2 regions of the Streptococcus handemini genome follow, and region 1 is predicted to be linked to the other one. Evidence: predicted binding sites of a transcription regulator. Region 1 holds the regulator's gene; the other holds the start of a gene.

Region 1 (8,991 bases):
GATCATAGCTAGCCCGTTTTTGACTATCACTAAGCGTTTCATAAGCTTCTTGAATGTCCTTGTATTTTTGCTCCGCACCAGCCTCCTTGTTGATATCAGGGTGGTATTTTTTGGACATCTTCCGATAAGCCTTTTTAATCTCATCCTGAGACGCATCCTTAGACACCCCAAGACGATCGTAAAATTCTGTATTGTTCATAATTAAGATACTAAGAGCGATCAGAAAGCGACTGAAAAATAGGAAAACGCCGACGTGTCGTAGACACTAGAAGTTTTATCTTTTTTCCTAGCTTTCCGCTCGCGTTCAATTTAGTTCCTTTCTTGTAAAGTTAAAATGGAGACAAGCTTCCCGCATACATTAGGCGGGTTCATTTCCTTTCTGTTAAGATACAAAGGGCGTTAAGCGGACAAAGTCAAAATAGAAGATTTGACAACGGACGTTTACGTCCTAGGAAAATCTATCTTTTTGGCACAGTCCGTAGTAGCCCGTGTTCAGTTAAGAACACTTGTATTCCTTTCTATAAAAATGTAGATTGAGCAAAGTCAAAATAGCAAATGTGACGAAGACGCTCGCGTCTAGGAAACGTTTGTCTTTTTGACACAGACGTTCGGGCGGGTTCAATTACTTAAACCATCTATCCTTTCTTGTAAAATATTGGAATAGGAACAAGCTTTTTTACTCGCATTCAATCATATCAAGATAGTAAGCCGTTAAACAAATTGAAGAAAAATGAGAAACCTGATGACGATGCCTTGCACCTAGGTAACGTTTATCTTTTTTCACAGATTCGTAGGCGTATTCAAATCTATAAAATATTTTCTGTTACAGCATATGTTACTTACCCAAAAACAGAGGCTGGATTTCAACCTCTGTGATTGAGTTTTGATAGTTAATATTTTTGAGATTTACTGTTGACTGTTTTACGACGTGAGAAAAGCATTTCGACATTAAATGCTTTTCGAGCTAGTAAGTCGTTTAGGCAATTCGCCATAGCGATTGCCGTAGAATGACAACCACTTTAGTGGTTAGTCATTCTTAACGAGTTATTTTTCAGTAAACTCTCCGTCTACTACGTCATCGCCTGCTTGGCCTGGGTTCGCTGTACCTTCTGCACCCCCTGCTGCTTGTTGTGCTGCCGCCGCTTGTTCGTACATCTTAACAGCCAGACCCTGAGCTTTTTCATTCAAGTTTTCCAATTTCGCCTTCATGTCGTCCAAGTTATTCGCTTCTTGAGCTGCTTTCAATTCGTCAAGAGCTGCTTGTGCCGCATCACGTTCAGCGTCAAATCCTTTGCCTTCTGTTTCTTTGATTGTTTTTTCAGTTGCAAAGATTGCTTGGTCTACTTCGTTACGAAGGTCTACTTCTTCTTTGCGTTTTTTATCTGCTTCTGCGTTTGCTTCTGCATCTTTCATCATGCGGTCGATTTCTTCGTCTGTCAATCCTGAGTTTGATTGGATAACGATAGTTTGCTCTTTTTGAGTACCAAGGTCTTTGGCTTTAACAGATACGATACCATTTTTGTCAATATCAAAGGTTACTTCGATTTGAGGAATACCACGAGGTGCAGCTGGAATATCTGTCAATTGGAAACGACCAAGTGTTTTGTTATCTGCCGCCATTGGACGCTCACCTTGAAGAACGTGAATATCTACCGCTGGTTGATTGTCTGCTGCAGTTGAGAAGACTTGTGATTTAGAAGTTGGGATAGTTGTATTACGGTCAATGAGTTTTGTAAAGACACCACCCATTGTTTCAATACCAAGTGATAATGGTGTTACGTCAAGAAGAACAACGTCTTTGACATCACCAGAGATAACCCCACCTTGGATTGCAGCCCCCATAGCGACTACTTCATCTGGGTTTACAGATTTGTTTGGCTCTTTACCAGTTTCAGCTTTCACCGCTTCTACAACCGCTGGAATACGAGTTGAACCACCAACAAGGATAACCTCGTCAATTTCTGAAATAGAAAGTCCTGCATCAGACAAAGCACGGCGAACTGGTTCTTTTGTGCGCTCTACAAGGTCACGCGTCAAGTCATCGAATTTCGCACGAGTAAGAGTCATTTCCAAGTGAAGAGGTCCTGCTTCCCCTGCAGTGATGAATGGCAAGCTGATTTGAGTAGAAGTCACACCTGAAAGATCTTTTTTCGCCTTTTCAGCCGCATCTTTCAAGCGTTGAACCGCCATTTTATCTGCGGACAAGTCAATGCCATTTTCTTTCTTGAATTCAGCAACCATGTGGTCGATAATTTTTTGGTCAAAGTCATCACCACCAAGTTTGTTGTCCCCAGCAGTCGCAAGAACGTCAAAGACACCGTCACCTAGTTCAAGGATTGAAACGTCAAATGTTCCTCCACCAAGGTCAAACACCAAGATTTTTTCTTCTTTGTCTGTCTTGTCAAGACCGTAAGCAAGGGCTGCTGCTGTTGGTTCGTTGACGATACGTTCTACTTCAAGACCTGCAATTTTACCAGCATCTTTTGTCGCTTGACGTTGGGCATCGTTGAAGTAAGCTGGAACTGTGATAACTGCTTTGGTTACTTTTTCACCAAGGTATTCTTCCGCATACCCTTTCAAGTATTGAAGAATCATCGCAGAGATTTCTTGTGGTGTGTATTCTTTGCCATTTGCGGCAACTTTTTCAGCAGTTCCCATTTTTGATTTGATGGAGATAATCGTATCTGGATTTGTTACAGCTTGGCGCTTTGCTGCATCACCAACGATGATTTCACCATTTTTGAATGATACAACGGATGGAGTTGTACGATTTCCTTCTGGGTTTGCAATGATTTTACTTTCTGTTCCTTCAAGAACAGCGACTGCAGAGTTTGTAGTTCCTAAGTCAATACCAATAATTTTAGACATAATATAAGATACCAAGAACGTTGGAACAGTCCTGTGGACTGTTTCAATCGGGGAATAGAGAAAACGTAGGTTTCTTCCTCTAGCGACTGAAAATAACGTTCAATTCCTTTCGAATTTTTAAAATAAGTTTTTCTTTTTTATTACTTTTTAATTAGTTTATTGACATTTCGGTCCAAAATGATTCTATTTTTAATCTAGACAAGGCGTTTTCTAATCATTCTGAAGCGTTTATCTTTTCTTTTAGACGAGGTAGCTCGACGATGACAGTACTGAGCGTACGGCAAGGAGAGCTAACAAAGTATAAAATGAAAGAGGACGCAGAATTGAGTTCGAGCTAAAAGTTTGGCAAAAAAGATAGCTTGTCTTGCGAGCATCGCTCACTGCGCCAATCTCCTATTTTTGTTCCAACTTTTTTACGCTCTCACATCTTAAGCATACACCACTACCATAGCAGGGCGCAACACCCTTTCATGCAGTTTATAGCCTTTTTGGAAGACTTGTGCAATGGTGTCAGCCGGGTGTTCGTCGTCTGCCGGCATGGTTTGGATAGCCATGTGGACATTTGGATCGAATTCTCCGTCTGCGGCTACTTCTTCAATTCCTTCATCCTTTAGTGCTTGAATCAGGCTTTCTTGAACCATTTCAAGACCTTTTTTTACATCATCTGTTAGCCCTTCTACAGCTAGCGCACGCTCTAGGTTATCAAGCGACGGCAAGATTGCTTTAGCCAAATCTTGACTGCGATAGCGTTGCAAGGTTTGACGTTCTTCATTGCTACGACGTTGGATATTTTGCATTTCTGCTACAGCTCGTAGGTACTTATTTTCAAAGTCCTCAGCACGTTCATTTGCAAGTTCTAATTCTGACTTTTCTTGAGTTTCTTCTTGAACAACTTCTTCTGTTCCTTCCACTTCCTCAAGCTGTTCTTCTTTTTTGATTTCTTCGGTCACACGAAACCTCCTTTTTATTTATTTCAACTATTCTCTAACGCCTGTATATAGTGTCCTTACTTTTTAACACTCTCACATCTTAATGCACCTCATAATGGTTGCTACTTAAGTAGCGATAGAAATCGGTGAGTTTCATCATGAGGACGCGGTTGACGAGGTTAATGAGACTCATCATGCGGTTGTAATCCACGTTGATTGGTCCGATAACAGACAAGAGCCCAAATCCACGGTAGGGAATCAGAAACTTGGTCGTCACTACGGTTAGACTAGAGAGTGATTGTTCTCTACTGTCTGCCACCTTGACGCTCTGCATTTCATCTTCTGCTAGGTTGCTTCGCATTTCAAGGGCTACTTTTTGCGGAAAATCAAAGAACTGATAGGCTCTAATATCTGCAAAATCAAGCAAGCGAATCTTTCCAGCAGTCACGACATCCTCTGTAAAGAGGTCTGAGAAGATGTGTTCAAATAGCTGAAGTACATTATCTGTCGTGACAAAATGCCGTTGGATAATCTGCGGGATTTCGGTCCTAAGTTTGTAGTGGATATCCAGTACTGTTTTTCCCAGCAGTCGTTCCAGTACCAGATTTCTGACTTCCCTTAAATCTTCACGGAGAAAATTCTTAGGAATGGCAAATTGTCTGGTCAGAGTTTTTGATTCATCCAAGGTCATCACAGCCAAAGCTGCATGTTGACTAAGAATAACGATGTCAAAAGCTGTGAGTTTCTGCTGACTAGGTTCAACATCAAGCACCGCTACCGTACAGCCCGTCAAATCCGACAAGATTGTCGCCGCCGTTTGCAAGATATCATCCAGTCGGAAAAATTCTTGATCAAAACTTCTGACAACCTGATACATATCTTCTTCAGCAAGACTATCAAAAGTCAAAGAATGCTCCACGAAGTATTTGAAACCTTCTACACTAGGCATTCGGCCGCTCGAAGTATGAGCTTTTTCAAGTAGCCCTTTTTTCTCGAGCACCGCCATTTCATTTCGAATGGTTGCACTACTTGAGGCAATACTATCTTGAAGGGCTTTTGAGCCGACTGGCTCGTGCGTTTTCGTAAAGATTTCAACAATCAAATTTAGAATTTCATGTTGGCGTTCTGTTACCAAACCTTCACCTCCAATCAAGAATTCCACCTTTAGCACTCTAATCTTTCGAGTGCTAACTCATGATTCTATTATACACTGATTATTCTTAAAGTCAAGGGAAAAAACCAAAAAATTAGCACTCTTTTGCCAAGAGTGCTAAAAATCAGTCTGAAGACCTAGACGTGTAATAGATAACCAACTACCTGTCTAGTCCTGTTCTGTGTTCTTCCCTTTCAAGAAGCGGTACAAGATAACCCCTATCAAGACGGGGTGAATAAGCACTATCACATCGGTGATTACCTTGGCAAGTGTCAACTGCTCAAATCGCAACCGATGCAGATTTAGCAAAAAATTGATAACTAACATAGGTATGGCTGCAATTGCTACTTTCGGACACTGTTTACTGTTCATCTTAACTCCTTTCAGCGTAACGCTTTCTCAATTTGTAAAAACCAATCCCGCAATAGAAAAAGACAAAAAGGTAGGCAAGAGACAAAACTCTCCACATCCACAAGGACCAATCATTCACATCTCGCGGATAAAGAACCCGCCAAAAGACAGCTAGTCCGATTAGTACGACAGCCAAAAATCGCCACTTGAAGATTTGTCCAATCATGTCAAGTTTGCTTTGGCGGTCGCTATAAATAGTTGCTTCTTCATCTGGTGTCACAGGTTTGCGAAAATAGACAAAATTATTGCAAGTTCCGAGCTCCTTCCAGCCGTAGTCCTCATACATTTGGTAATAGGCATCCTGATCCTCTCCCAATCTCGGCTTGAAATCAAGGCAATAGGCCACTTCTTCCGGTTGGCATTTCTCAAAAATGAATAGACAGGGAAAGCGTACTTCTTTTAGCTTCCAACCCTTACGGTGCATGTCGGTTAAGTACTCTTCTTCCTTTTCAAAATCTGTAATGAAGAACAACTTCCATTCTTTTTTCATCTTACAACTCCTCTTTCAAGCGATGCAACTTCCAAAGCTGCCAAGCTACAAAACCGATCCAAATCAGTAAAATAGTCCCATTCCAGGCAAACTGCTGCCATTTCCACTCCGCAATGCGCCAAGCCGAACTATTGCTAAGGGACAGCCAAGGAATGATGAATGTGGTCAAAATACGGTATCTCACAATTTTCTTCTGGTACTGGTAGATACTGTCGCGGTCATTGTAAAGGAGCGATTCATCTGGAAGCTCTACTGCTGAGGCAGGCTTGCGCCAGACAACATAAGGTGATACACCACAGACCATTTCCCAGCCTGCATCTTGAAAGAAACTCAGATAATGCGCATCGTATTCTGGAAAAAATCCGACTTCTTTCTTACTAGGCTGATACACATCAATCCGATAGAACATTGCTTCAGAAGGGCAGGCTACAAATTCCATCTTCCCACTCCAAGACGATACCTGCTTTAAAGCCTGACCTGATAAGTGCATCTGGCTTAAATGCTTTTCTGTTTGGCTAGGATTAAATTTGTTAAATTTCTGTTGTTTCATATCGCTCACCTCGGCTATTTCGATAAAGGCGCTCAATCCGAGCTAATTCAATGCCCAAAACCTCTCGTCCTAACTCCGTTATCAGATAGAGCTTGCGCTTTTCCTCCTCGCGGACAAAGGCAATCAGACCGTCCTTTTCCATTTTAGAAAGGGTTCCGTACATGGTCCCTGGACTAATCCCGACCTGACCATCTGTCAATTCCTTGGTCTTTTGGGTAATGTCATACCCATGCCGCTCTTCCTGCAAGGCAAACAAGATATAAAATGCTGTTTCCGTCATTGGAAGATAGACCCGTCTGATTTTTTCTTCCATTTTATCACCCCTTTCAGTTCGATATATCGCATTTCGATATACAAAGTATATCACACCTCGATGTAGGTATCAAGTTTTTTGAAAAAATGTTTAAAAAGTATTGACCCTCACGCATCGTAATGGTTTATAATAAAATCGTCAGGAGGAAGATATGTATCTCGTTAAAGAAGTTGCGCAACTTTCAGGCGTTTCCATCCGAACGCTACACCACTATGATCATATTGGCCTTCTTTGCCCATGGAAGGCAGAAAATGGCTATCGCTACTATACAGAAGAAAATCTTGAACAATTACAACAGATTCTCTTCTATAAATATCTGGGCTTTCCACTCAAGAACATCAGGGAACTCTTGGGAAACGACACAGATTATCTTGCTCAACTAGAGGATCAACTCCTCTTATTGACCGCTGAGCAAAAGCGATTAGCCAGCCTTATTGACACCCTGACAAAAACGATTCAAACCAAGAAAGGAATAATTCAAATGACCACAGAAGAAAAATTTATCGGCTTTCGCTACGAAGATGGGCTCGCTTATCAAGATGAAGCCATTCAAAAATATGGTAAAGAAATGATTGAAAACAGTTTGGACAAGCAGAAAGGGCATGAAATAGAAGTAACGGAAGGTTTTAATACCATCTTCCAACAATTTGCAGATAACCTAGTCTCTGGACTTACAGTTGAGGCAAAAGAAAATCAGGAGCTAGCAGTTCAACTTTTGCAACATATCCGTACCTATAGCTTTGACTGTTCACTTGAAGTCTTTGGTTTTATCGGCAAAGGCTATGTGGATAATCCAGAATTTCAAGGTAACATTGACAAATTTGGGCAAGGTGTTGCTCAATATGTCTGCGATACCATTCAAGTTTATGTGCAAAAAGAAAGTTAAGCACAGAAAAAGAGGCAAATGCCTCTTTTTATTGTCCTTGCATTATGATTTCTGCCCCACGGTGACGATACGACATATCTCCTACTGCTTCTATGCTAAATTGCCCATTTTCATATCTCAAAATAGTCATCGAACCATTGTCTAGTGCTAAATTGGTTGGACGTTCTGGTTCTAAGAGATTTACTAAAGTTGCAATCGTCATACCGTGACTAACAATCAAGGCATTCCCTCCACCTTGTTTTTCCACATCTTTTGCAATACTTTCAAAGCCTGTCAAAATACGCTCTTTTAAGACAGCCCACGGCTCAGACCAATTAGCAGAATCCGCTTCATGCACACCATTGGCAATTTCTTCAAAGGTCATCGTATTAGCATCGACAATGCCGCTAATTCGTGGCAATACGCCACTAAACAATTCTGCATCATACATCCCTTCAAAGCTACCAAAGCACCATTCACGAATCCGTTTATCTTGATAATAAGGAATCTTACCAAGAATCCCCAATTCTCTTTGAGCAATGGTAATCGTCTGAACTGTTCGACCTAAATCACTGGATACAGCAACCTTAAATTCCAAACCAGCTTCTTTCAAACCAAGACCTAATTCGCGAATACCAATCTCACCTGTCGTTGTCAAGGGAGTATCACACCAACCTTGCACCCGACCAATGGTATTAAACATGGTTTTGCCATGGCGAGCAATATATAATCTAGTTTCTGCCATTGTTGTTCCTCCTCGTTTTCCTCATTCTATTATATCAAAAAACGACTGCCTAAGACAATCGTTTCCTACTTTGTTAATTCTTAAAACTATGGATTGGCGCTGGAATTTGTCCACCACGAGCGATAAAATCAGCAGATGAGGCTTGGTTAACTTTCATGACAGGAGCTGTTCCTAAGAGACCGCCAAATTCAATCATATCCCCTTCTTTACCTTTTGGGATAATCCGCACAGCAGTGGTTTTCTGATTGATAACACCGATTGCTGCTTCGTCTGCAATCATGGCTGCAATGGTTTCAGCAGGCGTTTCTTCTGGAATAGCAATCATGTCAAGTCCGACCGAGCAAATAGCTGTCATGGCTTCTAATTTTTCCAAATTCAGCGAGCCAGACTGAACAGCCGCAATCATGCCCTCGTCCTCAGAGACAGGAATAAAGGCACCAGACAGACCACCAACTTGGTTACAAGCCATCACACCGCCTTTTTTCACTTGGTCATTGAGGAGGGCAAGGGCTGCTGTCGTTCCATGCGTTCCAACTGTTTCAAGTCCCATTTCTTCTAAAACGCGTGCTACCGAATCACCAACAGCGGGTGTTGGAGCTAGACTCAAATCGACAATCCCGAATTTCACACCGAGACGATCGCTCGCCATTTGCCCCACTAATTGACC
Region 2 (8,435 bases), on a different contig from region 1:
CCTGAAACAGGGAGGATATGCTATCTTGTTGGCGCCAAATGATTTGCTGACAAGTCCACAAAGTTCGTTACTGAAAGGTTGGATGAAAGAGCATGCAAGTGTTGCGGCAGTAATTACCCTCCCAGCAACTGTATTTGGGACTCAGTCTATGGCAAAGACTATTTTCGTTTTACAAAAGCAGACAGCCCAGCCGCTAGAAACCTTTGTTTATCCGCTAACGAATCTTCAAAGTGCAGAAGCATTGCAGGCTTTTACAGAGAATTTTAAAAAATGGAAACAAGATAATGCAATTTAAGTGAAAATTTGATATACTAGTTAGGAAAACGCTTAAAAGGGGAATTCTTATGTCAAAAACAATTGCGATTAACGCGGGTAGTTCTAGTCTGAAATGGCAATTATACCAAATGCCAGAAGAAACAGTATTGGCGAAAGGTTTGATTGAACGAATCGGGTTGAAAGATTCTATTTCAACTGTTAAATTCAATGGTCAAGCTGCTAGTCAAACGCTAGATATTGCTGACCATGTGCAGGCTGTAAAAATCCTATTAGATGATTTGTTGGCACATCACATTATCGAAGATTTTTCAGAAATCACAGGTGTTGGTCACCGTGTGGTAGCTGGCGGTGAATTCTTCAAAGATTCAGTTTTGATCGATGATGAAGCACTTGCTAGAATTGAAGAGTTGTCAGCACTAGCACCGCTTCATAATCCAGCGAATGCTGCCGGTATCCGTGCGTTTAAGAATATCTTGCCAGATATTACAAGTGTAGCTGTTTTTGACACAGCTTTCCATACAACAATGCCTGATATTGCCTATCGTTATCCAATTGCGACGAAATACTATGAAGATCATCAAGTTCGTAAATACGGTGCGCATGGAACATCTCACTATTATGTTTCACGCGAGGCGGCAAAAGTATTAAATAAACCAATCGAAGACTTAAAACTGATTACGGCTCATATTGGAAATGGGATTTCAATTACAGCGGTTGATGGTGGAAAATCCGTTGATACATCGATGGGCTTCACTCCACTAGCCGGACCAATGATGGGAACACGTTCTGGAGATATTGATCCTGCGATTATCCCTTACTTGATTGAAAATGTCGCAGAATTGACAGATGCTGCAGCTGTTGTCAACGCCTTGAATAAGCAATCTGGTCTTTTAGGAATTGCGGAAGTATCAAGCGATATGCGTGAGATAGAAGCTGGTCGTGCAGCCGGCGATGCAAAGTGTACCCTTGCCTTTGATATGTTTGTGAATCGCTTACAAAAATTCATCGGACAATATTTTGCTGTACTAAATGGAGCAGATGCTCTTGTCTTTACAGCAGGAATTGGCGAAAATTCTGCAACTGTTCGTGAGGAGGTTGTAAAAGGTATGTCTTGGTTTGGCATGGAATTGGATCCTGAAAAGAATGTCTTTGGAGCAGAAGGTGATATTTCAACGGCTGACTCAAAGGTGAAAGTCTTAGTCATTCCTACCGATGAAGAACTCGTGATTGCGCGTGATGTAGAACGCTTGAAAAAATAAGAATTGCAAATAAATAAGACGGATAGCCATTAGTTGGTTATCCGTTTTTGTACCTAATTTAAAACGAACCGTTCGTTTTTAAAAGCGGGTATAATGGTGCTTACAAAAATGATGGTTTTAGCAGAACATATTCTAGTCAAAATAGCATGGATATGGTAGAATGAAAAGGCAAAGTTAATTTGCGCAGAGTAGGTGGTTTGCGTTAAGTGTGTATGGATGGGATGTTGCCATATAACGAAGCGAAAGCGCGGTAAACCATTGCATCCGCTGTCGATAGCCGACAGCTCCAAATGACCAAAGGAGCATAGTATGTTTTCGAAAAAATCTCCTAAATTAGGAGTTCAGTTATTAGTTGTGTTAGCGATGCTCATCGCTGTGCGTTATATCTTGGGGCATTACTTTTCATTTTGGATTATTCCGAATATGTTGAAAGTAAGTTTGTCGTTTATTGCAAATACACTTATTGGCATGTTAGCGGGTCCATGGGTCGCAGTTATTGTATTTGTGGTGAATGATGTATTGACAGCTTTAAACTCAGGATATCCATTCATTATTTGGTTTACCCTGTTAGAAGCAGTACAAGGTTTTTTATATGGCTATTTTTACTATGGCAAGAAATTAGATATTCATAGAACAAAAGATTGGTTTTATGTGTTACTTGCTACAACTGTGATTATGGGAATTGGAACCTTCTTCTTGACGCCAATTTTGAATCAGATTTATCAAAATGTTCCTATCTCAGTACAGTTTTTTGCGCAAGGGCGCATTTTTAAAGTTTTAGAAATTCCATTTAGAGTGGTTGTGACGATGGTTTTATTGCCGCAGCTTCAAAGAATCCCAGAAGTACGCAAACTGATGGGAATAGCAAAATAATAAAAAAGCAACAATTCATCCCATTGTTGCTTTTTTAATACCTAAGTTTCTCTTTAGTACTGTTTGATCAAATCTACTGTTGAACGGTCTAGTTTTTTCACGATAGCTTGTAGAAAGGCCTGTGCCTGTAAGAAATCATCCATATTATAAAGAGTTTGATGTGAATGGATATACCGAGCGCAGACACCAATTGTAGTGGACGGAATACCGTGTAGTTGCTTATGGGCCGCTCCTGCATCAGTGCCACCTTTTGCGCAATAATATTGGAATTTGATACCAGCTTCTTCTGCGGTTGTGAGAAGGAAGTCCTTCATATTTTTGAGCATAATGTGACCTGGATCATAGAATCGCAAGAGGGTGCCGTCACCGATTTTGCCCTGTTCTCCAAAAATATCACCTGCAGGAGAACAATCCACAGCGAGGAAGATGTCGGGGTTAAATTTGTTTGTCGATCCGTATGCACCACGTAAGCCAACTTCTTCTTGAACATTGGCACCAGCAATTAAGTGATTTGGGAGAGTGACACCTGATAGGCTTTCAAGTAATTCTGTCACCATCAGCACCCCAAAACGATTGTCCCAAGATTTTGAAATGATGTTTTGTTCATTTGCGGTTAAAATGGTTTCATTTTTTGGAACGAGAATGTCGCCAGGTCGCACGCCAAATGTTTCTGCTTCTTCCTTTGAGCTAAAACCTGCATCGAAGATAATATCTTTTATGGCAGGAAGTCCAGCGCTGCCATTCGTACCGCGAGAAAGGTGGGGAGGGATGGATCCTGAAATAACAGGAATTTTTCTGCCGTCTTGCAGGTGTAGCGTAAAGGCTTGGCTAGATACGACAAGTGGGTTCCAACCGCCGATTTCTACTGCTCGGAATGTTCCGTCTGCTTGGATGTGACTAATCATAAAACCAACTTCATCCATGTGGGCGGCTACAAGAATACGAGGAGCGTTTTCTTCAGTTGCCTCCCTGATTCCGAAAATTCCCCCCAATCCGTCTGTTTCAATACGATCAACGTGTGGGGTGATTTTTTTGCGTATGTGATTGCGGACCTCGTGTTCGAATCCGGCGATACCTTGTAATTCGGTAACTTCTTTGATTTTTTCGAATAAAATAGAATGTGACATAATGATCCTCCTGTCTATTATTTTATCACGAATTGTGGTAAAATGTTGGATATGAAGAAGAAAAAAGCAGCCTTGCTAGCAGGTGTGGTTGGAGCGGGTATTCTCGCAGCTAGCGCGCGATTTTCGATGACCATGTATGAAGAACGAAAAAAAGCGAAAGCTCTCCAGCAAGTGCGGGCATTTTTTGCTGAATATGGAGAAATTGCAACCGTATTTATCAATGAGGTAGAATCAGATAAGCACCGATTAGTGGGTGGTGTTGTCATGGAAGATGAAACGGTTTATCTGTTTGAAAATGAAGCAGGTGTGATTTGGTATGAGGAGGAATTGAGATGATTGTTCCAAAGAGTCTTGAGGAGTTGGCTGGATTAGTCAAGCAAAAAGGTAAGCACGTCTTGTTCTTTTCTGCCGAGTGGTGTGGTGATTGTCGCTTTATTAAGCCATTTTTACCAGAGATTGAGGCTGCAAATCCAGATTTTCAGTTTGTCTTGGTGGACAGAGATGAGTATATAGAAGTAGCCCAGCAGTGGAATGTCTTTGGGATTCCCAGTTTAGTTGTTCTGGAAAATGGGAAGGAAATAGCCCGTTTTGTCAATCGAGATCGGAAAACCAAGCAGGAAATTAATGATTTTTTAGCAAATGTGAGAGGATAAGAAATGATTTTTACATATAATAAAGAACACGTTGGTGATGTCTTAATGGTTATTGTTGCAGATAGTAAGAATGACCAAGTGGCTGTTGAACGTAAAGGAAATGTTGCGCGTGTCTTTCTAATAGATACTCAAGAAACCGTAGCGTGGAATATTTTTCAAGTTTCTAGCTTGTTGACAATTTCAGGACGTGGTCAAGTTTTTTTAACAGATGAAGATGTAGCCATTCTTAATCAAGCATTACAAAAAGAAGGCTTTCCAGAATCGTTAGTCAATGATAAGGAACCCAAATTTGTCGTTGGTGAAATTGTTGAGTTGATTGCTCACCCTGATAGTGACCACTTGAATATCTGTCAAGTCAAAGTAGGGGAAGAAAAAACAGTCCAAATTGTCGCAGGAGCGCCAAATGCCACCCTTGGTTTGAAAACGATTGTTGCCTTGCCTGGTGCAATGATGCCAAGTGGTAGCCTGATTTTCCCAGGAGAATTACGTGGTGAAAAAAGTTTTGGGATGATGTGTAGTCCACGTGAATTGCAACTTCCAAATGCTCCACAGAAACGTGGTGTGATTGAGCTAGATTCAAGTGAGGTAGTAGGAACACCATTTGATCCTGCAAAGCATTGGCAAGGATAATAATTAAAAAAGTTGGCTCAGGTCAGCTTTTTTGCATCTTTTTCGAATAGATAAGTAGGAGGGAAAAAGATGTATAATAAAGTGATTATGATTGGTCGATTAACGGCTCAACCGGAATTAAACCAGACAGCAAGTGGTAAAAACGTGACCCGTATTACAATTGCTGTCAATCGTCGATTTAAGACAGAGAACGGTGAACGTGAAGCTGATTTTATTACAGCTGTCTTTTGGGGGAAATTGGCCGAAACGCTTGTTTCTTATGCAGGAAAAGGTAGCTTGATTTCTATAGATGGCGAGTTGCGCACACGAAGATATGAAAGGAATGGTCAAAGCCAATATGTAACAGAAGTTATCGGTCAGTCGTTCCAACTGTTGGAAAGTCGTGCTCAACGTGCCATGCGTGAAAACAACACGGGTGAAGATTTAGCGGACTTGGTGCTAGAGGAAGAAGAATTGCCGTTTTAGAGTAGAAGGTTTGAGGTTTATCTCTCAGGCCTTTTTCGGTCTGTAGTCCTATTTTCGAAAAACTGAATGAAATTCTCTTGACTATTTTTGACCAAATGATATAATAAAACCATAGGAATTAGCACTCAAATAAGAAGAGTGCTAAATCAATTCTTGGAGGTAAGATATGCTAAAACCATTAAACGACCACGTGGTCGTGAGAGTCGAAGAAAAAGAAGAACAAACAGTTGGAGGCTTTGTCATTGCGGGTAACAGCCGCGAGGCGACAAAAGTCGCTGAAGTTCTTGCAGTCGGTCAAGGAATCCGTACCTTAACGGGGGAATTGGTCCCATCAAGTGTGAAAGCTGGGGACAAGGTTGTCCTTGAAGACCACGCAGGAATTGAAGTCAAAGACGGCGAAGAGAAAGTCTTGCTCGTTCGTGAAGCAGAGATTTTAGCAATTGTAGAGTAAGAAAGGGTAAAAAAATGGCAAAAGAGATTAAATTTTCATCAGACGCCCGCACGAGCATGGTGCGTGGAGTTGATATTTTAGCAGATACGGTCAAAGTAACCTTGGGACCAAAAGGTCGCAATGTAGTGCTTGAAAAAGCATTTGGTTCACCTCTTATCACCAATGATGGGGTGACCATTGCTAAGGAAATCGAATTGGAAGACCATTTTGAAAATATGGGTGCTAAATTGGTATCCGAAGTAGCGTCTAAAACCAATGATATCGCTGGTGACGGAACGACAACTGCAACTGTATTGACGCAGGCAATTGTCCGTGAGGGGATTAAAAACGTAACTGCGGGAGCTAACCCAATCGGCATTCGTCGTGGGATTGAAGTGGCGGTCAGTGCAGCTGTGGAGGCTCTTAAAGCGAATTCAGTCCCTGTTGCCAATAAAGAGGCAATCGCTCAAGTTGCAGCCGTATCTTCTCGTAGCGAAAAAGTGGGTGAATACATCAGCGAAGCAATGGAGAAAGTCGGCAAAGACGGCGTTATCACCATTGAAGAGTCTAAAGGGATGGAGACGGAATTGGATGTCGTAGAAGGCATGCAATTTGACCGTGGTTACCTATCTCAATACATGGTGACAGATAATGAAAAAATGGTGGCAGACCTTGACAATCCTTATATCTTGATCACAGATAAAAAGATTTCAAATATTCAAGAAATCTTGCCATTGTTGGAAAGTATTCTTAAAACGAGCCGCCCGCTCTTGATTATCGCAGACGATGTGGATGGCGAAGCCCTTCCGACGCTTGTCTTGAACAAGATTCGCGGAACCTTCAATGTTGTGGCTGTAAAAGCACCAGGATTTGGTGACCGTCGTAAGGCTATGCTGGAAGATATCGCAATCTTGACAGGTGGTACAGTTATCACTGATGATCTTGGCCTTGAATTGAAAGACGCAACGATTGAAGCACTTGGTCAGGCTTCTAAAGTAACAGTGGATAAAGACACAACCGTTATTGTGGAAGGTGCAGGAGATGCGACAGCGATTAGCAATCGTATCGGTGTGATTAAAGCGCAAATCGAAACGACAACGTCTGAATTTGATCGTGAGAAATTGCAAGAGCGCTTAGCGAAATTATCAGGCGGTGTGGCAGTCATTAAAGTCGGTGCAGCGACAGAGACTGAGTTGAAAGAAATGAAACTCCGTATTGAAGACGCTCTCAATGCTACTCGTGCAGCCGTCGAAGAAGGAATTGTTGCCGGTGGTGGAACAGCCTTTGTCAATGTTATAGATGCTGTAGCGAGCCTTGAGGTTGAAGGTGATGAAGCAACAGGACGCAATATTGTCCTTCGTGCTCTGGAAGAGCCAGTTCGTCAAATTGCTCTCAATGCAGGCTTTGAAGGCTCTATCGTGATTGACCGCTTGAAGCATTCAGAAGCTGGAACAGGCTTCAATGCAGCAACAGGTGAGTGGGTCAACATGATTGAAGCAGGAATTATTGATCCAGTTAAAGTAACGCGTTCTGCCTTGCAAAATGCAGCCAGCGTTGCAAGCCTTATCTTGACAACAGAAGCAGTTGTCGCAAACAAACCAGAACCAGTTGCTCCAGCTCCAGCAATGGATCCTAGCATGATGGGCGGTATGATGTAGAACTGATTTTAAAAGGGAGTGAGAGTCAATTGTGATTTCGTAGAAATCGATTGCCCTCACTCTTTTATTTTGTTTGCAACCCCAAGGAGGATCTTGAAGAAGGAAGAAGTGCTATCAGTTAGCTGATGGATTGCGGATAGAATGAATAAATATCCATCTTTTATCGTCTGTCTTTTAGAATAAATTTCACAAGCTAATTCTTTTTCTCCTGTATGAAAATTCGCTATAATAGTCAGCATAAGGGAGTGAAGAGATGTATCAAGTGATTAGGATGTATGGTGATTTTGAACCGTGGTGGTTCTTGGATGGCTGGGAAGAACATATTATCAGTAATAGTAGACATGCTAATTACGAGGAAGCGCTGCAAGATTATCAACGTCAGTGGGTTTGTCTTTCTGAACATTTTCCAATGAAAGAAAGCCAAAATGGTTTAATGACGGCTTTTTGGGATCCTAAGGACCAGTATTGGTGTGATGAGTGTGATGAATATTTACAAAATTATCACTCATTGATATTGTTGGAAGTAACTGAAAATATGCCTGCAGGCTTGCGACGAAAAGAGGCGGGTAAACATCGTATTTGTCGAGTAAAATAAGAGAAAGCATCTGTACAGAGAAGTAAAGATGCTTTTTATATGCTGGAGTATGTGTGGCCACGACAAACGCATGAAGAAAGTTTCGTTTTCAGATAACAGTTTCATAAACTAAGTTCGAATCCTTTGCTATACTAGAGATAGTGGAGGATTTTGTTATGAATGAGAGACTGGATTTCTTGATAGGTGTCCGTGATGATAGAGAATCCTGGAAAATTAAGCACACATTGTCAGATATTGTCTTGCTTATTTTCTTTGCGCGTCTATCAGGTGCAGAATATTGGGATGAAATTGAGGAGTTTGGGACTGCCTATGAGTCTTCCTTGCGAACCGTGTTGGGGTTAGAAAATGGGATTCCGTCTCACGATACGCTGCAACGAGTTTTTGCGACTCTAGATCCTCAAGTTCTAGTAGAAGTGACACAGATGTGGTCTGCTCTTCTTGAAGAGGCAGAGGTATCAGCTAAACATTT

Evidence for each region. The regulator HrcA, encoded in region 1, represses chaperone genes, less so after heat shock. The targets are predictions, from matches to a motif close to TTAGCACTCNNNNNNNNNGAGTGCTAA.
Region 2: groES (co-chaperone GroES) is a predicted target of HrcA. The motif match lies at 5,402-5,428, and genes of this name have one in related genera.

Annotation. Positions count from the first base shown of each region.
Region 1 is NZ_JBFRYH010000010.1:19,121-28,111, reverse strand. It holds gene dnaJ (molecular chaperone DnaJ) at 1-199, opposite strand, end outside; gene dnaK (molecular chaperone DnaK) at 1,045-2,868, opposite strand; gene grpE (nucleotide exchange factor GrpE) at 3,297-3,836, opposite strand; gene hrcA (heat-inducible transcriptional repressor HrcA) at 3,898-4,932, opposite strand; gene ABPH35_RS02725 (hypothetical protein) at 5,119-5,322, opposite strand; gene ABPH35_RS02720 (DUF2812 domain-containing protein) at 5,324-5,851, opposite strand; gene ABPH35_RS02715 (DUF2812 domain-containing protein) at 5,853-6,401, opposite strand; gene ABPH35_RS02710 (helix-turn-helix transcriptional regulator) at 6,382-6,714, opposite strand; gene ABPH35_RS02705 (TipAS antibiotic-recognition domain-containing protein) at 6,866-7,600, shown strand; gene ABPH35_RS02700 (histidine phosphatase family protein) at 7,629-8,324, opposite strand; gene ABPH35_RS02695 (PFL family protein) at 8,398-8,991, opposite strand, start outside.
Region 2 is NZ_JBFRYH010000064.1:2,954-11,388, forward strand. It holds gene ABPH35_RS09010 (class I SAM-dependent methyltransferase) at 1-295, shown strand, start outside; gene ABPH35_RS09015 (acetate kinase) at 345-1,535, shown strand; THF riboswitch at 1,718-1,807, shown strand; gene ABPH35_RS09020 (folate family ECF transporter S component) at 1,845-2,408, shown strand; gene pepA (glutamyl aminopeptidase) at 2,462-3,535, opposite strand; gene ABPH35_RS09030 (DUF4651 domain-containing protein) at 3,587-3,871, shown strand; gene ABPH35_RS09035 (thioredoxin family protein) at 3,868-4,188, shown strand; gene ytpR (YtpR family tRNA-binding protein) at 4,192-4,818, shown strand; gene ABPH35_RS09045 (single-stranded DNA-binding protein) at 4,888-5,283, shown strand; gene groES (co-chaperone GroES) at 5,450-5,734, shown strand; gene groL (chaperonin GroEL) at 5,749-7,371, shown strand; gene ABPH35_RS09060 (DUF1033 family protein) at 7,625-7,966, shown strand; partial or broken gene ABPH35_RS09065 (ISAs1 family transposase) at 8,122-8,435, shown strand, end outside.